One region of the Micromonospora sp. DT63 genome, then DNA from elsewhere that is predicted to be linked to it. Evidence: riboswitches for the same ligand, from Rfam matches in the RefSeq annotation. Region 1 holds a riboswitch; the other holds the start of a gene.
The links. Region 1 has a riboswitch for cobalamin ahead of metE (5-methyltetrahydropteroyltriglutamate--homocysteine S-methyltransferase). Riboswitches for the same ligand answer to the same signal wherever they lie in the genome.
Positions count from the first base shown of each region.

Region 2: linked by a shared signal. The riboswitch ahead of cobN (cobaltochelatase subunit CobN) and the one ahead of metE (5-methyltetrahydropteroyltriglutamate--homocysteine S-methyltransferase) in region 1 are both predicted to bind cobalamin.

Region 1 covers NZ_JBNCKQ010000012.1:37,726-41,491, reverse strand. Annotated here, with positions in the region: partial or broken gene metE (5-methyltetrahydropteroyltriglutamate--homocysteine S-methyltransferase) at 1-1,645, opposite strand, end outside; cobalamin riboswitch at 1,790-2,006, opposite strand; gene ACLQ27_RS30250 (superoxide dismutase) at 2,226-2,783, shown strand; gene ACLQ27_RS30245 (superoxide dismutase) at 2,790-3,050, shown strand; partial or broken gene ACLQ27_RS30240 (cobalt ABC transporter ATP-binding protein) at 3,532-3,766, shown strand, end outside.
Region 2 covers NZ_JBNCKQ010000001.1:630,702-634,467, forward strand. Annotated here, with positions in the region: gene cobN (cobaltochelatase subunit CobN) at 1-970, opposite strand, end outside; cobalamin riboswitch at 1,234-1,410, opposite strand; gene ACLQ27_RS03020 (DUF5919 domain-containing protein) at 1,935-2,828, shown strand; gene ACLQ27_RS03025 (inositol monophosphatase family protein) at 2,825-3,628, shown strand; gene ACLQ27_RS03030 (hypothetical protein) at 3,647-3,766, opposite strand, start outside.

The DNA of each region.
Region 1 (3,766 bases):
GGATCGTCACCGGTCCGGTGAGCATGCCCTTGACCGGTCGGTTCGTCAGTGATTGCGCGTAGGTGGACCAGGCGACGGTCATCGGGCCGGTCCGGGTGACGTCGCCGTAGATGATCGGTGGGCGTACGCACCGGGAGCCGTACGACTGCACCCAGCCGTTGACAGTGGCGGCGAACCCGTCGAGCTGCTCGCCGAAGTACTGCACCATGTCGTTGCGTTCCGGCTCGCCGTGCACCAGCACGTCCAGCCCGAGTCATTCCTGCACGGCGATGACGTGGGCGACCTCGGCGCGTATCCGCTCGGCGTAGCCGGTGTCGTCGAGCCGGCCGGCCCGGTGCGCCGCGCGGGCCTGCCGCAGCTCCGGGGTCTGCGGGAAGGATCCGATGGTGGTGGTGGGCAGCGGGGGAAGATTCAGCCGGGCCTGCTGGGTGGCGGCCCGCTGCGCGTACGGGCCGCGCCGTCGGTGCTCGGGGCGCATCGCGTCGAGCCGGGCCCGCACTCCGTCGTTACGCCAGGCCGCCGGGACGGCGGGCGGGGCAGACGGCAGGGCACCGACGCCGTCGCGCAGCGCGCGGCCCAGAGCGACGACCTCGTCGACCTTCTGCCTGGCGAACGCGAGCCGCCCACGCAGGTCCTGGTCCAGGTCAGGTTCGGCGGCGAGGTCCACCGGCACGTGCAGCAAGGAGCAGGACGTCGACACCGCGACATGGTCGGCCAGGCCGGTCAGCGCGGCGCCGGTGGCGGCGGCGGAGCGCAGGTCGGTGCGCCAGACGTTGCGTCCGTCGATCAGCCCCGCGACGATCGTCTTGCCGTGCAGCGGGCCGGCCGCGGCGAGCCGGTTCAGGTTGCCCGGCCCGGCGACGAGATCGATGCCGACCGCCTCGACCGGCGTGCCCAGCAGTGCCGGCAACGCGTCGCCGAGATCACCGAAGTACGACGCGACGAACAACCGTGGGCGATGCTGCAGAAGGCCGAGCCGACGGTACGCGGCGCGCAGCGCGGCGATCTCCTGCGGGGTGCGGTCGGCGGCGTACGCGGGCTCGTCGAGCTGAACCCATGCGACGCCGGCATCGGCCAGGGCAGCGAGGATGTCCTCGTAAACGGCGACGAGATCATCGAGCCGGTCGAAGGGTCGGAACCCTTCCGGCGCGTCCTCGGTGGCCTTGGACAGCAGCAGGTAGGTCGCCGGCCCGACCAGCACCGACCGGGTGGTGACGCCGAGCGCCTTGGCTTCGGCGTACTCCCGCACCGCCTTGTCGGGTCGAGCGGCGAACGGCGTGTCTGGGCCGACCTCCGGCACCAGGTAGTGGTAGTTGGTGTCGAACCACTTCGTCAACTCCAGCGCCGGCTCCCGGCCCGCGCCGCGCGCCATGGCGAAGTAGGTGTCCAGGTCGCCGAGACCGAGGCGGCGGAAGCGGTCGGGGATCGCGTCGACCAGGACGGTCGTGTCCAGCACCTGGTCGTAGAACGAGAACGTGTTCGACGGGACGGCGTCCAGTCCGGCGTCGCGCAACGCGCGCCACACGTCGGCGCGCAGGCCGGCCGCGGTGTCCTGAAGGGTGTCGGCATCGATCCGGCCCGCCCAGTAGGACTCGACGGCGTGCTTGAGTTCGCGGTGCGGTCCGATGCGGGGATAGCCGAGCACGGTGCTCAGCCCGAACGGTGTGGTCACGGGACAGGTGTCCTTCCCTCGAGGTCGACCACCGACCACCTCGAAGGACACGGCAGGGCACGGGACGACGACCGGGCCTCGCCCTGACCCTCCCGAGAGGCCGACGGCGGCGCACGCGGCGCGTACGCGGTGCGGGCAGGTCTTCGGACTCGCGGGCCTGATCGGCGTGAACCGGTCTCCTACTGGCCGTCGCTTCCCAGACGCTCACGCGTCCAGTGCGTATGACGGCGGTCGTTCCCACTCACCGCTGCGGGGCAGTCCCGGTCTTGCACCGGGTTCCCTCTTACGACGCCGCACCGAGACGGTGCGACGAACCAGCACTGCCGACCATCGTACGGGCCGTGAGCTGATCCTCGGTGCCGCTGTGGCGGGCCGATCTCCCGGTCGCGCGCCCCGGCGCGGGATGAGCCGGGAGTCCGGTTGTTCCCGGACTTCCGTCCTTGTTGCAAGATAATGGCAACAGCAAAGCTGAGGCAGCACTGAGAGGACGTATTCATGGCCGTGTACAACCTGGCCCGACCTGCCCTACGACTACGGCGCACTCGAGCCCGCCATGTCCGGCGAGATCCTGGAGTTGCACCACGACAAGCACCACGCCGCGTACGTCAAGGGCGCCAACGACGGGCTCGACCGGCTCGCCGAGGCCCGCGACAAGGGCGACTACGCGACGCTTGTCGGGTTGGAGAAGACGTTCGCGTTCAACCTGTCCGGGCACGTGCTGCACTCGATCTTCTGGAACAACCTGTCCCCAGATGGGGGTGACCGTCCCGACGGTGAGCTGGCGGCGGCGATCGACGAGCACTTCGGCTCGTTCGACGGGTTCGCCGGTCAGTTGTCGGCGGCGACCAAGGGCGTGCAGGGCTCGGGCTGGGGTGTCCTGGCCTGGGAGCCGCTGAGCCAACGGTTGATCGTGGAGCAGGTCTACGACCACCACGGCAACGTCGGGCAGGGCTCCACCCCGATCCTGGTGTTCGACGCCTGGGAGCACGCCTACTACCTGCAGTACCGCAATGTGCGCCCGGACTATGTGGACCGGCTGTGGAACCTGGTCAACTGGACCGACGTCACCGCTCGTTTCGACGCCGCCCGCGCCGCCACCCCGAAGATCTGACCCGGCGTGAGCGGGTACACCCCCGAGGCGGCCGAGATCGTCCAACGCGCCGCCGGGGTCATCGCCGCCAAGCATCGCGGTGACCTCGCCGGCGCGGAGGAACTGATGTCGGCGTTCGGCTCTGAGCAGGCCCGCACGCTCGGCTTCTACCTGCTGGCCGATCTCGCTCTGGGTCTGGTGAAGGCGCAGAGCGGCCAGTCGATGGACGACCTGGTCCGGGAACTGTCCCTACTCCTGGCCGACACCGCCCAGTCCCCGCCGGCATGATGGTCCGCCGGGATCCGCCCACGGGCGGATCCCGGCGGGCAGCCGCAACGCCCACCGCCCGCCCATCCGAAGGGGCCCGATGCGTCGGAAGATCGAGCACCGTGTCGTGACGATGAACGGGCAGTCGATGGTCGTGTTGACAGCGGGCGACTTCGAGCGGCTCGACGCCGCCCGTCGGCAACTCGGTGCCAGTGAGGCTCAGGCGCAGCAGCTTCGCCAGCAGTTGAAGGACACGCAACGTCGAGTGGCTCGCCTGGAGGGTCTGCTCGCCGCGCCCGCACGTACCGGGGGACCGGGGTCAGGCGCATGCCACGGTTGTCCTCACCAGAGTGACGCCCCGGTGAGCTGACGCAACTGGCGGCTCTGGCCGCTGTCGCGGTGCCGGCCTCGTCACGGTCGCCGCGCTCGACCTCGTCACCCGTGCCGGAACGGCGGCGGGCAGATCGGCCGGCGAGTGGTCAGCGGCGGCCGAGCCGCCGCTGACCGCCCCACCGGTACCCTCGACAACCTCGCCGCGCAGGGACGCGCCGTCGTGGTGGCCACCCACGACGTCGAGTTCGCCACCACCACCGCCGACCGGGTCGTGGTGATGGCCGACGGCGAGATCGTCGCCGACGGACCCGTCCCGACCGTGCTCACCGCGTCGCCGACATTCGCCCCGCAGGTCGCGAAGATCCTCGCGCCGCTGCCGTACCTGACGGTCGGGCAGGTCGCCG
Region 2 (3,766 bases), on a different contig from region 1:
ACCGCAGCCGGGCGTGACGCACCGCGATGCCGGCCACCCGGGCGGCCCGCTCCGGGTCGGCGGCGTAGACCGAGAGGCCGTCCGCGTCGATGCGCTTGAACGAGAACGGCACGGTGACGATCCGGCCGTCGAACTCGGGGATGGCCACCTGCATCGCCGCGTCCAACGGGGACAGCCCGGCGTCGCTGGCGGCCCACTGCTCCCGGGTGCTGGTCAGGCAGAGTGCCTGGATGACTGGCACGTCCAGGGCGGCGAGCGCGCCGACGTCCCACGCGTCCTCGTCACCGCCCCCGGACGCGTCGGCGGCGACCGCGCCGCCGGCCGCGAGCACGGTGACCAGCAGCGCGTCACAGCTGGCGAACAGCCCGAGCGGGCCCGCGCCCGTGGTCAGGCCCCGCAGCGAGCCGCAGAAGATCGGCAGCGGGTTGCCGCCGGCCTCCCGCACGGCCTCGGCCAGGACGTCGACGAAGGCGGTGTTGCCGGCGAGGGCGTGCGCCCGGTAGAAGACGATCCCCACGGTGGGCCGATCCGGGTCGCTCGGGTGGTCGCCGTGCACGCCGTACGCCGGGGTGGGCGCGGGCGGGGCGAACCCCTCGCCGGTGAGCAGCACGGTGTCGCAGAGGAACCGGGCCAGGTGTCCGAGGTTGTCCGGCCCGCCCTCCACAAGGTAGGCGAGGGCCTGGGTGACCACTCCGGACGGCACGGTGGAGACCGCCATCAGCTCCGCGTCGGGCACCGCCTCCCCGCCGAGCACGACAGTCGGCACGCCGCCGGCGAGGACCGCGGCGAGGCCGTCCGGCCACGCCTGCCGACCCCCGAGCAGGCGTACGACGGCGAGGTCGACGCCGTCGAGCAGGGCGGGCACCTCGTCGGCCGCCACCCGCGCCGGGTTGGCGAGCCGGTAGTCGGCGTCACTGGCGCGGGCGGCCAGCAGGTCGGTGTCGGCGGTGGAGAGCAGCAGAACGCGCACGGCAGGCTCCGGACGGTAACGTCGGCACGCTCGCGAGAGCGGCCTGGCGACGTGGGATGGGCGCAGGGTTCAGCGGACGCCGCGATCCGGCCGGCTCAGCGGCCTGCGGCCGGGAGCGACGGGCGGGGCGGTCCGGAACTCAGCGGTGAACGGAGACGATGCCGATCGCGGCGACGGCACGGCCGCGGTGCGCAAGACGGCAGCAGCCGTCGATGATGATGGAGACGCCAAGCGTCATCGGGTCCTCCTCGGGTGTCCACGCCCTGGGGTACGTCCCGACGGCCGAAGTATCCTGGCTTCCGGATCGACGCTCTCCCCCGGCCTTCCAACCGCAGACACACGGCCGTGACTCACGAGGGGGGATCGCTCCCCGGTGACAGTGGCGGGACCGCGTCGGATTCGCACCGACTTCCTTCACTGCCGTCAGGCCGCGAATGCTGCCACACCGGTCGGCTGCCGGTCAACGCCACCCCTGCGCACGCCAACGGCCACGATTAATCGACATATTGCGATCAGAGGTGTTGCCGGCGAGGTTCACCGCTCGGGCCGACGGTGGCGGGGTCGACGAGTCAGAGACAGCCAGCCGAGAAAACGCGCGTGCATCTCGACGAGGTCGGGATGACCGCCCAGGTTGAACTGGTCCTGGATCGCCTCGTTCATGCAGGACGCCAGATAGAGGGCAAGCGCGAGGGAATGACCGTAGAACTCCCCGACGAGGTCGAGTTGCGCCCGAGAGCACGGCCACGGGGCGGCACAGTTGCGGCACAGCCAAGCGGGTCGCATCGGCAAGTGCGGGCGGCACGGAAGTCTCACCCCCTGACCATGCTGGCCGTAGCCGTCGCATCCCATCACGGCGGGTGGTTCCTCGACGGATACTTTTCATCCTTCCTCCGGATGTCGCCACGGCAGTTCACTTCGGCCGCTGGTTACAGTGACCCTCGTCCCACGCGGGAAGGGAGCCACCGTGCCCGTCCGAACGACTGGACCCTTCACCGTTCCCCAGTCACTCTGGGACAGCGCGGACCTGCTCGACGCGTTGGCCGCCCGGGACATCGCTCAGGTGTTCCGGCTCGTGCAGCATGCCACCGGAGCGAGCCAGACCACTCTGGGTAGCGCCACCGGCCTCAGCCAGGCTCAGGTCAGCGAGATCACCAGCGGCGCCCGACGGGTCAGCAGCATTGACGTCCTGACCCGTATCTGCGCCGGCCTGTCCATGCCCAGGCACGCTCAGATGACACTCCTTCTGGGCGAGCATCAATCGGCCTCCGCAATACACGACGTCGATGAACGACAATTCGACATGACTGTTCCGGGCCGGTATGCCGATGTTGCCGCGATCTTCGCCAGCCGGTCGGACTTCACCGCCGAACTTCCTCCGCACGTCCTCTTCGACAATGCCAGGGACATCCGGGCGGCCGGCCTGTCACTCAACATCATCTGCCAGCAGTACGCCGACACTCAGCTTCTGAGGTTCCTCGACGGTGGCGGTCACCTCCGCTGCCTCTTCCTCGACCCCGGGGGCGAGGCGATCAGACGGCAGGAGCGCGAGGACGACTATCCGCAGGGGCATCTCAGCGCGCTCACCGACCTCAACATTCAGAACCTGACGCGCCGGATCCGCACCCAGCTCACGTCGGGCGCGCGTGACCGTCTCGCCGTGCGCGTGTACGACGAGTCGATCCGTGCCAACGTCCTCCTGATCGACGACCGGCTCTGCGTCGTCCAGCACTATCTGCCGCGAATGCGCGGCGTCGATTGCCCGACGATGGTGATCGAACGCACCGTGCACACCTCCGGCCTGTACGCGGTATTCGACGGGATCTTCACCTCGCTCTGGGAGCGCAGCAGCCAGCCATGAATGACTACGTCGATCTCCTTCCGCTCGCACACGAGGCCATCGATCTGGCGCATGGCCTTATGCGGACCGTCCAGCCTGGTGCTCTCACCTTCAAGGACGACCGTGACATGGCCTCCGAGTTGGACTACACCATCGAGCGAGAGGTTCGCGAGCTTCTGGCCGCGAAGGCACCCGACATCGGGTTCCTCGGCGAGGAGTACGGCACCAGTGGTAACGCCAGCACACTCACGTGGACCTTCGACCCGGTGGACGGGACCGTCAATTTCATCCACGGCTCACCGCTGTGCGGAATCTCGCTCGGTCTCGTCCAAAGCGTCCGATCCGTCCTCGGCGTCATCGACCTGCCGTTCCTCGGCACCCGCTACCACGCCGTTGAGGGACATGGCGCGTACGCCAACGGCGACCGCATCCGCGCCAGCCGAGTCAGCGACCTGAAGGACGCCGTCGTCGCCATCGGCGACTACGCCGTCGGTGCCGACGCCAGCCGGAAGAACGCCGATCGACTCGCCATTACCGAGGAACTCACCCGGCACGTTCAGCGAGTACGCATGCACGGCTCCGCCGCGATCGACCTCGCGTGGTTGGCCCAGGGCAGGATCGACGCGTTCATCATGCTCAACAACAAGCCCTGGGACACCGCCGCCGGTGTAGTGATCGCTCAGGAGGCTGGCGCTCAGGTGGTCGACCTCGATGGCACTGCCCACAGCACCCGTGCAACCGCCACCGTCGGCGGCAACGATCTGCTGCTGCCGGACATCCTCACGCTCGTCGAGCGGTCGCTGGCGCGTGCGGCAGCCTGACCGGGACAGCAGGCCCGATCAGCGGGCGTGGCGCTCCGGGTGGGCCCGATTCCACACCCGCATCCGCTCCGGGTAGCCCGTGCGGGCCGCCTCGTACAGCGGCACCGCGTGTTTGCGGGCGATGGCGCCCGCCGCGCG